Regions from separate parts of the Halopseudomonas oceani genome, predicted to be linked through region 2. Evidence: riboswitches for the same ligand, from Rfam matches in the RefSeq annotation. Region 2 holds a riboswitch; the other holds the start of a gene.
What was found. Region 2 has a riboswitch for thiamine pyrophosphate ahead of ACKPCU_RS12125 (sodium:solute symporter family transporter). Riboswitches for the same ligand answer to the same signal wherever they lie in the genome.
Positions count from the first base shown of each region.

Region 1 (7,912 bases), 990 kb from region 2:
CCTGTGCTGACTTGGCTTTTGTTGGTGGTTCGCTGGTGCCGAACGGCGGGCACAATTATCTGGAGCCAGCCGCGTTGGGGCTGCCGGTACTGTCTGGGCCGCATCGTTTCAACTTTACCGAAATCAGCGAATTGCTGGAGGGGGCTGGTGCGTTGCAGGTGGTCGATGACGAAACCGCGTTGGCGGTTGCGGTGCAGGATTGGCTGCAGCAGGATACTGCTCGCCAACGTGCCGGTCAGGCTGGACAGGCTGTGGTGGCTGATAATCAGGGCGCTTTGGAGCGGCTGCTTGAGGGGATTGCGCGGCTGTTGAGCTGATCTGGCAACACAAACAAGAACAGCGCCCTTGGGCGCTGTTCTTGTTTGTGCACGATGGACCTAGAACGTGCTGCTGTCGCCGTTCGCCGGTGCGGACGGCTGCTGTGGCCGGCCGCCCATCGACATCTGCCGGGCTTCTTCTTCGGTAGCCTCGGGGATGAAGTCACGATCCGGATCGTAGTTCGGGTTCAACCACTGGGACAGGTCCTGCAGGTCTTGCGGGCTCAGGGTGCCTGCGGCTTGTTTCAGGCTCAGGTTGTTGATGATGTAGTTGTAGCGCAGGTTGTTGTAGTCGCGCACGGTGCGGAACAGGTTGCGCTGGGCTTCCAGTACGTCAACCACATTGCGGGTTCCTACTTCATAGCCGGTCTGGGTCGCATCAAGCGCTGCCTTGGCTGAGACAATAGCCTGGCGGCGTGCGGCCACCTCGTCGACGCTGGAGGTAACCGTGCGATACAGATTGCGGGTACTTTCAACCACGCGGCGGCGCTGTGACTCGCTGCTCTGCTCAGCTTGGGTCAGGCGGTAGGTCGACTCACGAACCCGTGAGGTCGTCAGGCCGCCAGTGAACAGTGGCATGCTGAGTTCAACGCCAAAGCTGGTCAGCTCGCTATCGGTGCTGTTCTGACCCGCTGCTGCGATGGAAGCACCGCCGTTGTCGTTGCTGTAGCGCACGAACGCGTCGACTACTGGGGCGTAGCCGGCTTTGCTGCTGCGCAGAGTATCTTCGGCGCTATCGATGGCGTAACGACTGGCCTGCAGGGTCAGGTTCTGCTCGGCAGCCGTTTCGACCCACTGCTGCATGCTGGCCGGTGTCGGTGGCAGGATCGGCAGCTCGTGGCTGATGCCGAACAGGCTGTCATAATCCTGATTAGTCAGGCGGGTCAGCGCCTGATAGCTGACGTCCAGATTGGTTTGCGCGGTCAATCTCGCGGCGCGCGCACTGTCGTAGCCTGCCTGTGCTTCCAGCACGTCGGTACGGGCTGACAAGCCGACTTCAAAGCGCTCCTGCGCTTGCTCAAGCTGACGGGAGAAGGCTTTCTCTTCCGCTTTGGCGGTTGCCAGATTGTCGGAGGCCCGCAGGACGTTGAAGTAGGCCTGCGACACCTCAAGGATAAGGTTCTGCTGGGTAGCAGAGAACTCCAGTTGGGCCTGCTGGCTGACGGCCTTGGCTGCCTGGTAAGTGAACCAGCGGTCAGCGCGGAACAACGGCTGGGTCAGGCTGGCCTGATAGTAGTGGGTGGAGTACTCGTCGCCACCAACCTTGTCTATCTCCAGATCCTGGCGAGAGGCGCCAGCGGCTACTCCAATGTTTGGCAGCAGTTGGGAGCGCGCCTGTGGCAACGCTTCCTGTCGGGCCATTGCGTCTGCTTCGGCAGCGGCCAGGTCAGCGCTGTTCAGCACAGCTTGCTGGTAGATGGTCATCAGATCGGTATTGGCGGCAGCCTGGGCGGACACACCGGCCAGCAGCAGTGCAACGGTAAGCGGGCGCAACATGCACAAATCCTTCGCATGAGAGGGGGTCAGGCAAGGCTAAAAGGCTCGGGGGCCGGGGTCAAGCTGCTTTGGGTGACACAATTGGGAACAATCTGTTGTAGCGACTTTTGCTGACGTTTTCGCGGATTTTGTCAGCCATCACGGGGAGCTTTGTTCTGAGTGTTGGAAAGGGATATCTGTCGTGGGCTTGAGACGGCAGCAGCATATCTCTAGACTGTGCGGACATCTTGACGGGGTGCCACCTGCTTGCAGGGGGCTGAGATGATACCCGTTGAACCTGAACCGGCTAGCACCGGCGTAGGAATCGAGATAGACGGCCAGCGTGAGTCCGCAAGGACTGGCGCAGCCGTGGCTTTTCGGTTCCCTGCGCGTCCCAACGCAGTGGAGCACAACAATGAACAGCAAGTTGCCTGATACCGCCATCGCCACCTCCGGTGCCGATAGCGCTGCCACCCAACCCTTCCCCAATTCTCGCAAAATCTATGTGACCGGGTCGCGCCCGGATATCCGTGTGCCCATGCGCGAGATCAGCCTGGCCGATACACCGACCGATTTCGGCGGTGAGAGCAATGCACCCGTGCTGGTGTATGACACCTCTGGCCCCTATACCGATCCGCAGGCGAGCATTGACCTGCGTGCCGGTCTCGCCGACGTGCGTGGTGTTTGGATCGACGAGCGCGGTGATACCGAGGTATTGCCAGGCCTTACTTCCGATTTTGGTGCCTCACGCCTAGCCGACAGTTCTCTTGATCACATGCGTTTTGCTCACGTGCGTACCCCGCGCCGCGCCAAGGCCGGCTGCAACGTGACGCAGATGCACTACGCGCGCCGTGGCATCATCACGCCGGAGATGGAGTACGTCGCGATTCGCGAGAACATGAAGCTGCAGGAAGCGCGCGAGGCGGGGCTGCTCCAGGAGCAACATGCCGGCCACAGTTTCGGCGCAGGCATTCCCCAGCAGATCACCCCCGAGTTCGTGCGCGAAGAGATCGCTCGCGGGCGGGCGATCATTCCGGCCAACATCAATCACCCAGAGCTGGAGCCGATGATTATCGGCCGCAACTTCCTGGTGAAGATCAACGGCAACATCGGTAACTCGGCGCTAGGCTCCTCCATTGAAGAAGAAGTCGAGAAGATGACCTGGGGGATTCGCTGGGGCTCCGACACGGTTATGGACCTGTCGACCGGCAAGAATATTCATGAAACCCGTGAATGGATCATCCGTAACTCGCCGGTACCGATCGGCACCGTGCCGATCTATCAGGCGCTGGAGAAGGTGGGCGGTGTCGCCGAGGATCTGACCTGGGAGATTTTCCGTGACACCCTGATCGAGCAGGCAGAGCAGGGCGTGGACTACTTCACTATCCACGCGGGTGTGTTGCTGCGCTACGTGCCGATGACCGCCAAGCGGGTTACCGGCATCGTATCGCGTGGCGGCTCGATCATGGCTAAGTGGTGTCTGGCGCACCATCAGGAGAATTTCCTCTACACCCATTTCGAGGACATCTGCGAAATCATGAAGGCCTACGACGTCAGCTTCTCGCTTGGCGATGGCCTGCGTCCCGGCTCCATTGCCGATGCCAATGACGAAGCCCAGTTCGGTGAGCTGGAAACCCTCGGAGAGCTGACCAAAGTTGCCTGGAAACACGATGTGCAGGTGATGATCGAGGGCCCGGGTCACGTGCCGATGCAGCTGATCAAGGAGAACATGGACAAGCAGCTGGAATGCTGCGACGAAGCACCGTTCTATACCCTTGGCCCGCTGACCACTGACATCGCGCCCGGTTATGACCACATCACCAGTGGCATCGGTGCTGCCATGATCGGCTGGTTCGGCTGCGCCATGCTCTGCTACGTCACGCCCAAGGAGCATCTCGGGCTGCCGAACCGGGATGATGTCAAGACCGGCATTATTACCTACAAGATCGCCGCCCACGCGGCCGATCTGGCCAAGGGGCACCCGGGCGCGCAGATTCGCGATAACGCCCTGAGCAAGGCGCGCTTCGAGTTTCGCTGGGAAGATCAGTTCAATCTGGGGCTCGACCCGGATACCGCACGGGCCTACCACGACGAAACGCTGCCGAAGGAGTCGGCCAAGGTGGCGCACTTCTGTTCGATGTGCGGTCCCAAGTTCTGCTCGATGAAAATTACCCAGGAAGTTCGTGAGTACGCCGCCGAGCAGCGCATTGCCGCGGTAGATCTGGCGGTTGAAGAGGGTATGAAGGCCAAGTCGGAGGAGTTCCGCACTACCGGCTCCCAGCTGTACCACAAGCTTTAAGGAAGCACTGATCCGTTTCGCGCGCGTCTTTCGGCTGCGGGTCTGGCACGTCCGGACCCTTGCCGTCTGCCGGTCAGATATGCGAGCTTAAGCGACTGACTCTTATTCGCTCTGTCCTGTGCCTGCGCAGCAGAGCGGATTTATGCTTTGCTTGTAGCCTGCAGGGGCAGCCATGCGCCTTGCCCTCTGCAGCTGACTGATCTGGGGAGTGTGCTTTTGTCCTTTACGCGCGATGACGTGGACATCATCAGCCGGGAAACCGGCTTCAAGGGGTTCTATCGCCTCGACGTCCTCAATTTGCGTCACCGGCTGTTCAACGGTGGCTGGGGACCCGTGCTACGGCGCGAGCTGTTCGTGCGCCACGATGCCGTGTGCGTTCTGCCTTACGACCCCTGGCTGGATCAGGTTGTGCTAATCGAGCAGGTGCGTGTCGGCGCGCTGGAGAAAAGTGACAATCCCTGGATGCTGGAGCTGGTTGCCGGACTGATCGATACCGATGAAACCCCGGAAGAGGTTGCCCATCGCGAGGCTGACGAGGAAGCTGGCCTGACCCTGCGCTCGCTGCACCCCATTATCCGTTATTACCCGTCACCCGGCGGCAGCGACGAGTTTGTGCATCTGTACTGTGCGCTGGTCGACAGCCGCGGCGTTGGCGGTATTCACGGTCTTGCCGAGGAAGGCGAGGATATCCGCGTCAGCCTGTGGCCGCGCGTCGAGGCCGTTGCGGCGCTCGAAACTGGTCGAATCGACAATGCTGCCAGCATCATCGCGTTGCAGTGGCTGCAGTTGCATGCGGAACGCTTGCGTGCCGAAGCGGACCCACAGCCATGATGACTTTGCGCAAGCCTCGATATCACGTTGATCTGGTCGGTCTGCAGGCGCTGTGTGAGAGCAATTATTGGAAATTGCTCAAGCTGATGTCATCAATGAATGAAGAAAATGAGCGCCGCATTGTTGTCGATGCTGGTGACGGCGCTGTGCAGGCGTTGGTTATCCGCGTGCTGGAGCGTTGCCCCTATACTTCAACGCTGCAGCTGGCGCATGAGCGTCAGCAGGACTGGGTAACGCCGCCCAGCATGGAGGTGCGTCTGTATCACGATGCTGGGCTCGCTGAGGTGGTTGCAGCGTACAATAGACGGCGCTTTCGTGGTGTATACCCCTATCCGAATGAGCAGATGCTGCAGCCGGATGAGAAATTTCAGCTGAACCAGTTCCTCGGCGAATGGTTGGGCTATTGCCAGCGCTATGGACAAAGCGCGCAGCCGTTGTCATTTGCCGGTCAGGGTCTGTGACCGAATCGCTGGATTCCTGCTGCAGCAACGGCCAAGATTACACCAGAACAAGGGAGCAATGAGTGGGGGCACAATGTCGTTAGGGTCGGATTTCGTCTGCGTGGTGCAGTTGACGGACAGTCATCTGTTTGCCGAGGTGGGCGGTGATCTGCTCGGACTCGATACGCAGGCCAGTCTGGACGCCGTAATCGATATGGTGCTCGAGCAGACGCCGGAAATGGACCTGGTGCTGGCCACCGGTGACATTACCCAAGACGGCAGTGAGGCGGCCTACCGTCGCTTTATCACCGCCAGCCAGCGTCTGCCAGCGCCCTGCTGCTGGATTCCCGGTAATCATGATGACGCTGAGCTGATGAGCCATATCGGCGATCCGCTGGGTCTGAATCGGCCGTGGGTCGATTTGGGGAATTGGCGGATTGTCATGCTTGACACCAGTATCCTTGGTGCCGTGCCCGGCCGTCTGGAGCCCTCCCAGCTGGCCATCGTTGATGACGCATTGAGTTCGGTAGGCGAGCGCCATGTCATGGTCTGCCTGCACCATCAACCGGTTGACATTGGCAGCGACTGGATGGCGCCGATCGGACTGCTTAATCCTCAGGATCTGCTTGAGCGTATTCGGAATCGATCAGAAGTAAAGGTCGTGCTCTGGGGTCATATTCATCAGCACTTCGACCAGCAGCTGGGTCACCTGCGACTGTTGGCCACGCCTTCTACCTGCGTCCAGTTTGCTGCCGGCAGCAGCGATTTTGCTGCCGATACGCTGGCACCCGGCTACCGCTGGATGCGTCTGTATGACAACGGTCGCATCGAAACGGCCGTTTCCCGTCTTCCCGAAGGGGTGTTTTTGCCCGAGCCGGGAGCGGTGGGCTATTGAGTTGCTGCCGCACTGACGGTGGCAGGCAGTCCGCCCGCCGGATACTATGTGACCCCATGCAAGCTCACTCCGATGGCCGGCGTCAGTCAGTCAGGCAGGCGGGTGGGCGTTGAAGCAATTCAAGAAGGATACCTGCTCACACCATGTCTGATTCGACCTATAACGCGGATGCGCTTGAAGTACTCAGCGGCCTCGATCCGGTGCGCCGTCGCCCCGGCATGTACACCGATACAGCGCGTCCCAACCATCTGGCGCAGGAAGTCATTGATAACAGTGTCGACGAAGCGCTTGCCGGGCATGCCCGCACCATCAGTGTGGTATTGCATCAGGACAACGCCCTGGAGGTCAGTGATGACGGCCGCGGGATGCCGGTGGACATTCACCCGGAAGAGGGAGTCTCTGGCGTTGAGCTGATCTTTACCAGGCTGCACGCCGGCGGCAAGTTCTCGAACAAAAATTACCAGTTCTCCGGCGGTCTGCATGGGGTTGGTATTTCTGTGGTCAACGCGCTCTCGTTGCGAGTCGAGGTGAAGGTCAAGCGCGACGGGCAGGAATATGCCATGGCCTTCGAGCACGGTGACAAGGTTCGTGAGCTGGAGGTGATCGGCACCGTCGGCAAGCGCAATACCGGCACAAGTGTGATTTTCTGGCCGGATGGCAAATACTTCGATTCACCCAAATTCAGCGTCAGTCGTCTCAAACACCTGCTCAAGGCCAAGGCCGTGCTGTGCCCGGGGTTGCGAGTTGATTTTGATGATCGCCAGTCCGGCGAGAAGATCAGCTGGCATTACGAGGATGGTCTGCGCGACTACCTGGTCGATGCCTGTGCCGAGTGGCCAAAGTTGCCGGAAGAGCCCTTTGCTGGCAGCTTCAGCGCCAAACAGGAAGCAGTTGACTGGGCTGTTTTCTGGCTGCCGGAGGGTGGCGAGCTGGTGCAGGAAAGCTACGTCAACCTGATCCCGACCGCACAGGGCGGTACTCATGTTAATGGCTTGCGCGCCGGGCTGCTGGAAGCTATCCGTGAGTTCTGCGAGTTCCGAAACCTGCTGCCGCGTGGCCTTAAGCTGGCTCCGGAGGACATCTGGGAACGCGTTAGCTACGTTTTGTCGCTGAAGATGGCCGAGGCGCAGTTTTCCGGTCAGACCAAAGAGCGGCTGTCGTCCCGTGAGTCGGCTGCTTTTGTGTCCGGTGTGGTCAAGGATGCCTTCAGTCTGTGGCTCAACCAGCACGCCGAGATCGGCCAGCTGATTGCCGAAATGGCGATCAGTCACGCTGGTCGCCGTCTCAAGGCGGGCAAGAAGATCGAGCGCAAGCGCATCACCCAGGGGCCTGCACTGCCCGGCAAGCTGGCCGATTGTGTCGGCCAGGACAGTAAGCGCTCCGAGCTGTTTCTGGTGGAGGGTGACTCGGCTGGTGGCAGCGCCAAGCAGGCCCGCGACAAGGAGTTTCAGGCCATCATGCCGCTACGCGGTAAGATCCTGAATACTTGGGAAGTTGAATCCAATCAGGTCCTGGGCTCGCAGGAAGTACATGATATTGCCGTTGCCATCGGAGTGGATCCGGGCGCAGCCAGCCTCGACCAGCTGCGTTACGGCAAGATATGCATTTTGGCTGATGCGGACTCGGATGGGCTACATATCGCGACGCTACTGTG
Region 1 is NZ_OY781932.1:3,566,583-3,574,494, reverse strand. It holds gene waaA (lipid IV(A) 3-deoxy-D-manno-octulosonic acid transferase) at 1-317, shown strand, start outside; gene ACKPCU_RS16755 (TolC family outer membrane protein) at 378-1,814, opposite strand; TPP riboswitch at 2,036-2,135, shown strand; gene thiC (phosphomethylpyrimidine synthase ThiC) at 2,209-4,092, shown strand; gene ACKPCU_RS16745 (NUDIX domain-containing protein) at 4,309-4,923, shown strand; gene ACKPCU_RS16740 (DUF1249 domain-containing protein) at 4,923-5,384, shown strand; gene cpdA (3',5'-cyclic-AMP phosphodiesterase) at 5,458-6,258, shown strand; gene parE (DNA topoisomerase IV subunit B) at 6,402-7,912, shown strand, end outside.
Region 1: linked by a shared signal. The riboswitch ahead of thiC (phosphomethylpyrimidine synthase ThiC) and the one ahead of ACKPCU_RS12125 (sodium:solute symporter family transporter) in region 2 are both predicted to bind thiamine pyrophosphate.

Region 2 (7,912 bases):
TGCCAAATGGGATGTAGGCCCGGAGCTGCGGGACCAGTGGCTTGAATGCATGGCACGGGCGATAGCAAAACAGCCGTACCACCCGACCTTTGCCAGCTATCTGCTGGAGCAACTGCGAGTGCCCGCCAACCGGGTAGTGCAAGCCAGTCAGGCGATACGTCAGGCTCAGCAGTAGCCGCTACAGCGGTTTTTCCCAGAACAGTGCCCGGCCCATTTCCGGCAGCAGTTGGTAACCCTGAAAGCCAAAACCAAGGTAGCTACGCTGAGCAGCCTGGTTACCTTCCAACACTTCCAGGGTGAGCTTGCAGCAACCTCGCTGCCGGGCAATGTCCTCGACCTGATTCAGCATCTGCCGAGCAATGCCCTGCCCTCGCCAACGGCGTGAAACGATCACGTCGTGAATATTGATTAGCGGCTTGCCCTTGAACGTGGAAAACGCCTCGAAGCAGTTGACCAGGCCAACATACTGGCCGTCGGCAACCGCGAGCACAAACAGGTAATCCGTCCGTGAGGACAGCTTTTCCGGTAGCGATTCGAGCAACTCCGGAGCAAGCGCCGCAGCGCCACCCATAGGGTCAAGCGCATATTCAGCGAGCAACGACTTCAACGCCGCAGCATGAATTTCGTTGCCAAGATCGCCGACGATCACTTCCAAAGTCATTGCGTTGCATCCTTGTTCTGAAGCTGTTGTTGCAGTGTCAACAGGGTTTGGTTGGCAGGGGTCAAATCAAGCCCTTCGGCAATTAGCGCCAGGGCAGCGGCGCGCTGATCGGCACTGTTGAGCGCGACGGCGAGTACGTATCGATAGTGGGTGTTCTGCGGGTCGAGCACAACTGCGCGGCGCAGCTCGATCAGAGCGGTGGTCATATCCTTGCTGCGTACCTTGAGCAGCCCCAGGCTGAAGTGCAACGGGGCAGCCTGCGGCAACGCCTCCAACCCTTTGTTAAGCAGTGTTTCGGCCATAGGATCGCGCATCGACGCGCGATACAGATCGGCCAGATTGATGTAGGCACCGATGAAATAGGGATCAAGCTTCAAGGCCTGTGCGTAGGCATCTTCCGCCAGTGCAAGCTGATTACGCGCCTGATAGTACAGGCCAATGTTTAACTGCGCCGAAGGATCATCGGCGTTGGCCTGTTGCGCTTTGAGGTATTGCTGCTGCGCCTGGCGCAACTTTTCAATGTCATCACCTTGCATCTGCTCTGGCGGAATATCCAGCAACTGCGCGGCCGCCTGCAGCCTGACCACGCGTTCAGGCGCATCCAGCAGCGGGCTGGCAAGCTGCCAACGGGTGACCGGCGGGTAACTGCCAATCGCCTCCAGCGCGCCCAGGCGAATCACCGGGTCCTTCGCACGCAGGGCAACGAACAGCGACTGGGCTACCTCCGGCCCAGGCCAGGCCTGCAGCAGGCTGGCGGCAGTGGCACGGGCGATCGCTGGCTGGCCTTCGTCGGCCAACAGCGTCAACAGATCCTTCTGGGCGCCAACAGATCCCGCTCGGCCGGCTGCCAGAGTGTGCGCATACTGCTGCAAGCCCTGCGGTACGTGCCCGTACCATTGTTCGACGTGCTCTGCCGCCCATTCGGGTGTTTCGTCGCTGTGACACTGATTGCAGGCGTTGGGCACACCGAGGCTGACGCTCAGATCAGGACGCGGAATACGCAAGCTGTGATCGCGCCGAGGATCCACTTCCATGTACGTTGTGGTCGGCATATGGCAATCCACGCAGGCGCTGCCCTGCACGCTGCTGTGAAAGTGGTGCTTCGGCGTCTGGTACTGGTCGGCCTGGTGACACTGCAGGCAGACACCATCGCCGGGGACCTTGAGTTCCAGCGAGTGCGGGTTGTGGCAGTCACTGCAGGTCACGCCGGCCTGATACATTTTGCTCTGCAGGAACGAGCCATGCACAAACACCTCATCCTGAATCTGACCGTCGGGGTAATACAGGCCCTGATCAAGGGTAGCGAGCAGATAATTTTCCACCAGCAAACCGGCATCCTGCGGGTCATCAAACAATTGCGCACGGCGGGAGTGGCAGGCAGCACAGGCTTGAATTTCCTTCTCGCTGTCGCGCGGTTTGCTGCGACTGGGCGTGCCGTTCTCGTCATGCTGCCAGGTGACACCCTCACGCTCATCAAAGCGCACCGCAAGACCTAGGGTATTCGCCATGTCTGGGTGCGCATCAGGCGTCTCGGCCCATTCCAGATGGTCCGACGCCGGGCCGTGGCAGGACTCGCAGGACACGTCGATCTCGGCCCAGCGGGTGTCATAACGGTCGGTCGCGGCGTTGAAATTGCGTTCCAGATTGGTTGAATGGCATTCAGCGCACATCAGGTTCCAGTTGAACTGACGGCCACTCCAGTGCAGCGCCTTGACCGGGTCGTCGCCATTGACATCAGGGTTGAGCTGGAACCAGCGCTGGCCGCCCTCCCCAGCTGGCCGCGCATCCCAGGCAACACTGAACGCCTGATAACGGCCGCCGGGCATCGCCAGCAGATACTGCTGCAGCGGATAGACCCCAAAGGTGTACTCGGCAACATAGTCATGCTGGCGGCCATCCGGACCCAGGGTATTGACCAGGAACTGGCCGTCACGCTGGAAGAAGGTGCTGGTCACCCCGCCAAAACGGAAGGTGGCATTATTGAAGTCCCCCAGGACAGTTACCGCACTGGCTTCTTGCATCGCCTGATCATGGTGCGAGCCGTCGAAATCGCGAGTCTGCTGCTCATGGCAACCAGCACATACCTCACGACCAACGTAGTGCCGATCCTGGAGAACGACTGAATCCCGAGCTAGCGCAGGCGGCGTCACAGCGGCCGGTTGCACCGCTGGCGCGACAGGCGGCAAAACCGGCTCACTGGTGCGCATACTGAACCACCAGACGACGACTGCGCCAGCGACTAGAACAAGCGGCAAAAGCAATCGCCACAGCGACGGAACGGGGGCGGCCTCTCTGGATTTCTTATTATTGGCCATTGGCTGGCAACTTCCTTTTCACGGTTGTGCAGGCATGCTAGCGAACCTTGCGGCAATTAGGCCAGCGGCAGCTTGGACTTGGTGCCGCATCAGCGGCAGACTTCGTCCTCAACCCGGTTACGGCCACCGGCTTTTGCCCGATAGGTGACCAGGTCTGCCGCATTGAGCAACTGATCAAGAGTCGCGCTGCCACCATCCGAAGCGGTTACACCAAAACTGCAGGTCATCTGGATGCGCTGGCCACGGTAGTCGATATCCAGCGCCTCGATGGAAGCCCGCAACCGCTCGGCCAGATCGCGGGCAGCCTTCAGCCCGGTTGCCGGTAGCAAAACAGCAAACTCCTCGCCGCCCAGCCTGGCTGCGATATCCGCCGCACGGGTATGACTTCTGAGCACCTCTGCCAGCGCCTTTAACACGACATCACCGGCTGCATGCCCATAACAATCGTTGATGCGCTTGAAACGGTCGGCATCCAGCGCAATCAGTGCTACCGGGTGGCCTTGGCGCCGAGCCTGCTCAATGGCCGACCGGCCGAGGGCAAACAACGCGCGGCGGTTGGCCAGCCCGGTGAGCGCATCTTCGTTGGCCAGTTGCTCGGCCTGCAGGCGCGCAGCGGTGAGTTGCGTCTGCAGATCCTTGAGATCGGTAATGTCGGTAGCGATTTCTATGCGTACCAGCCGGCCGTCGGGCCAGCGAATGGCCTGGTCGCGGCACTGATACCAGCGGTTATTCCGGGTATTGCGAAACTCCCAGACCTGTACCCCAGTCGCCGCGCCCTCGGCGTCCACCAACATTGCGTTGTTGCAGAATGTGCACGGACCTTTCTGCCCTTTTTGCAACACCTGCCAACATTTTCGGTTATCGATTTCGCCCCATTCGGCACGTCCATAAGCGTTGAGGAACAACAGCTCATGGGTCTGCATGTCGGCGACATAAACCAGCGCATCCAGGCTGTCCAGCACGGTTTCAATGGCCGTTTGCCCCGCGTCAGGGCTATCGGTCTTCACATCAGAATCGTCGCTCATGATGGCACCCGCAATGACTGCGCGCTTAGGCGCAGCCGGTCAAAGAACGAGCGCTCCGAAGCTACTCCATGCGGTGGGCATACTCGATTGTTTTAGTTAACAAGTCCAACAGCAAACCCCTAACGATACCGCCATCTGGCTAACGATGGGTGATAGATATGTGACATCATGTACCGGATTACCTGTATACCATTCCACCTGTCGCCAGGGGTGTCCGAAGTCATGCGCTTCGGGCTGAGAACAGGCCACGCCTTGGCTGGCCCAAACCCTGGAACCTGATCCGGCTCATACCGGCGGAGGAAGCGCGACATGCTGTACCTGTCCATTGCAGCCCTGGCTGCCGTGTTGTTGCTGTTTGTCTGGATCGGCCTGCGCTCACGCGGCCAGGAAGCTCTTGACGACTTTGTTACCGCTCGCAATTCGCAGAGCAGCTGGGCTATCGGCCTCTCCTTCCTGGCATCAGGCATGGGTGGCTGGATTCTGTTTGCTCCGCCGGAAGTCGGCGTGCTGGTCGGGCCGCTGGGCTTGGCTGGCTATGCAGTCGGGGCGGCCCTGCCCTTTCTGGTCTTCGCCCTTTGCGGCCCGGCGATTCGTTGCCGTCTGCCGGAAGGCCGCAGCATCGGTGAATTCGCCCAGCACTGCTATGGTCTTGGTGTCCGCCGCTGGGTCGGGCTCATCTCGCTGCTATATATGGCGTGTTTTCTGATCGCGGAGCTGACAGCAATTGGGGCGATTACCTCCATGCTGTCTGATATCAATGGCAACCTAGTGGTGGTGGGTGTGGCACTGACCACGCTGATATACACGGCATGGGGTGGGCTGCGCGCCAGCATGACAACCGACCGCTGGCAAGGCTGGTTGCTGATTGCGCTGTTGCTGCTGGTTGGCGGTGTTGCCATGACCCGACTGCCGAGCATCAAAGCAGACGCAGTACTACCGAGTATTCCAGCGTCTGCCGCGTTCGGCGTTGCGCTGACTCTGATCATCGCGGTGACGGCAGCCAACCTGTTCCACCAAGGCTACTGGCAGCGACTCTGGGCAGCACGCGATGAGTCTGCGCTGGGACGTGGCGCTGTCATCGGTGGTGTTGCCACCGTATTGGTTGTTGCTGCCGTTGGCGGCCTGGGCATTCTGACCCTGATGAGTGGCGCCGATGTCGGCTCCCCACCCATTCCCTTCTTCGCCATGCTGCATGATGCGCCTGGCTGGCTTTCCCTGCCCGCGCTGCTGCTGGCGATTACCCTGGTTGCCTCGTCGGTCGACACCCTACAGAACGCCATTGTTTCACTTGCGGTGACTGAAAAGCAGGGGCTAAGCCTGTCCGCCGCGCGCTGGTTTACATTGCTACTGATGATCCCCGTGGTCATCCTTGCTCTTCAAGGTAACTCCGTTCTGCGGCTATTCCTGATCGCGGACCTGCTCTGCGCAACCGCAGTCGTTCCGGTGTTGCTCGGTCTCTGGTCGCGCATGACGCCGGCGGCAGCGATCCTCGGCGGGCTGGCTGGCCTGGTCGGCGCCCTGCTACCGGGATGGATAACTACCGGCAGCCTCTATCAGGGCCTGCTGATCGCCAGTTTCCCTAATGCTATTCCAACGTTGGGCCCCTTTATTGGAGCATTACTGACATCAACGCTGGTCAGCATTATTTGTGCCCTACTGTTGCCGGCACGACGCCCGCAAACTGCTCACTGACCTTCTCTACTCAGCCGCAATGCGCGGCTGAGCCTCCCCCATTTATCCCCTATCGTTGGCAATAAATGTCGACTTGTTTTCCGGATTCGACCAGCTCGATCCCGGCACTGGCGTGCAATCTTATAGTTCTCGCAAGCAACACATAATAAAAAGAGAAACCACTATGACCAACGAGCACGTCGACGTGCTGATCATCGGCGCCGGTTTGTCCGGCATCGGGACAGCGGTGCACCTCTCGCAAGAGTGCCCGGGCAAACGCATCGCCATTCTTGAGCGCCGGGAGCGCGTCGGTGGCACCTGGGACCTGTTCAACTACCCCGGCATCCGCTCTGATTCGGACATGTTCAGCTTCGGCTACGACTTTCGTCCCTGGAATGCGCTCAACACCCTGGCCGACGGCGAATCCATCCGCAACTACATTGGCGATACTGCGCGTGAATATGGCGTGGACAAGCTGATTCGCTTTGGTATCGAGACCGAGCAGGCCCAATGGTGCAGTGAACAGCAACAGTGGATCATCAGTGCGCGCGACCTGAGCAACGGGGAGCCACGCCACTACAGCTGCGACTTCCTAATCAGCTGCACGGGGTACTACGACCACAAGAACGGCTACCTTCCCGATTTCCCGGGCGTTGAGCGCTTTCAGGGTCGGTGCATCCACCCCCAGCACTGGCCAGCAGACCTGGACTACAAGGGCAAAAAGGTCGTTGTTATCGGCAGTGGCGCCACGGCGGTTACAGTGGTGCCGGCGATGGCCGACCAGGCGGCACACGTCACCATGCTGCAGCGCTCACCCTCATATGTGATGACGGTGCCGGCGCATGACAAGATCACAGAAATACTACGCAGGGTGATGCCCGAAAGCTGGGCCAATGGCATGGCCCGGAAGCGCAACATTCTGATTCAGCGCTGGCTGTTCAAGGCCGCACGCCGCTGGCCTGAGCGAATGCGTAAACACCTGCTCAACCAGGTCGCCAAACAGCTGGACGATCCGGCACAGATGAAACACTTCACCCCCAGCTACATGCCATGGGACCAGCGCCTCTGCGCCGTGCCCGATGGCGATCTGTTCAAGGCGATCAACAGCGGCAAAGCATCCGTGGTCACTGATCAGATCGACACCTTTACCGAACGCGGCATCAAGCTAGCATCAGGGCATGAATTGGATGCCGACATCATCATCACCGCGACCGGACTCAAAGTGCAGCTGCTCGGCGGCACCCAACTGCTGATTGACGGCAAGCCCTTCGACCTGCAGCAGCAGATGACCTACAAAGGGGTGCTGCTGCAGAACGTACCGAATATGGCCTGGATCTTTGGCTATACCAACGCCCCCTGGACCCTGAAGTCGGATATCGCGGCACGTTATGTCTGCCGGCTGATCAACCACCTTCGCGCAATCGGCATGCAGGTAGTTACCCCACGCGATTACCAGGGTTGCACCGAACAAAATGCATCGGTACTGGGAGCGCTTGAGTCCGGTTATGTGCAGCGTGCAGATACGGTGCTGCCCCGCCAGGGACAAGTCGCGCCGTGGCGCCTGCTCAACTCGTACGAAGACGACCGTCAAATGCTGCTGAATGAATCGCTTGAGGACGACATCCTCGAGTTTCTACCTCGCAATGCACAGTCAGACAACAGCAACGCTCGCCCTGGAACCCGGGCGGCATGATTAGTGGAGACTCCCGCTTGAACACATCCGTTAACCACCTCACCGTACTGGGTGCCGGCGTTCTGGGCGCCCAGATTGCATGGCACAGCGCGTTTAAAGGAAAGCAGGTTGTGGTCTATGATCTGTTTTCCGAAGCACTGGCGCGCTGTCAAATTGCTCACCACCAGTATGCGGATATTTATCGCAAGGACCTCGGCGCAAGCCCGGAGCAAATCGAACAGACGTTTGCTCGCCTGCGCTACAGCAGCGACCTGGCGGACGCCGTCGCTGACGCCGAGCTGGTTATTGAAGCGGTCCCAGAAATCCCCGAGATCAAATCACAGGTATACCGCGACATGGCGCCGTTGCTACCTGCGAACTGTCTGGTGGCAACCAATTCCTCCACCTTGTTGCCAAGCCAGTTCGCTGAGGACACCGGACGGCCCGACAAGTACTGCGCGCTGCATTTCGCCAATCTGATCTGGTCCATGAACCTGGCCGAAATTATGGCCCACGCAAGCACAGCCGAGCAGACGCTGCGCAGCATTACCCGGTTCGCCATCGAGAT
Region 2 is NZ_OY781932.1:2,572,947-2,580,858, reverse strand. It holds gene ACKPCU_RS12145 (group II truncated hemoglobin) at 1-175, shown strand, start outside; gene ACKPCU_RS12140 (GNAT family N-acetyltransferase) at 179-661, opposite strand; gene ACKPCU_RS12135 (ammonia-forming cytochrome c nitrite reductase subunit c552) at 658-2,868, opposite strand; gene ACKPCU_RS12130 (GGDEF domain-containing protein) at 3,066-4,001, opposite strand; TPP riboswitch at 4,198-4,321, shown strand; gene ACKPCU_RS12125 (sodium:solute symporter family transporter) at 4,311-5,693, shown strand; gene ACKPCU_RS12120 (flavin-containing monooxygenase) at 5,857-7,365, shown strand; gene ACKPCU_RS12115 (3-hydroxyacyl-CoA dehydrogenase) at 7,383-7,912, shown strand, end outside.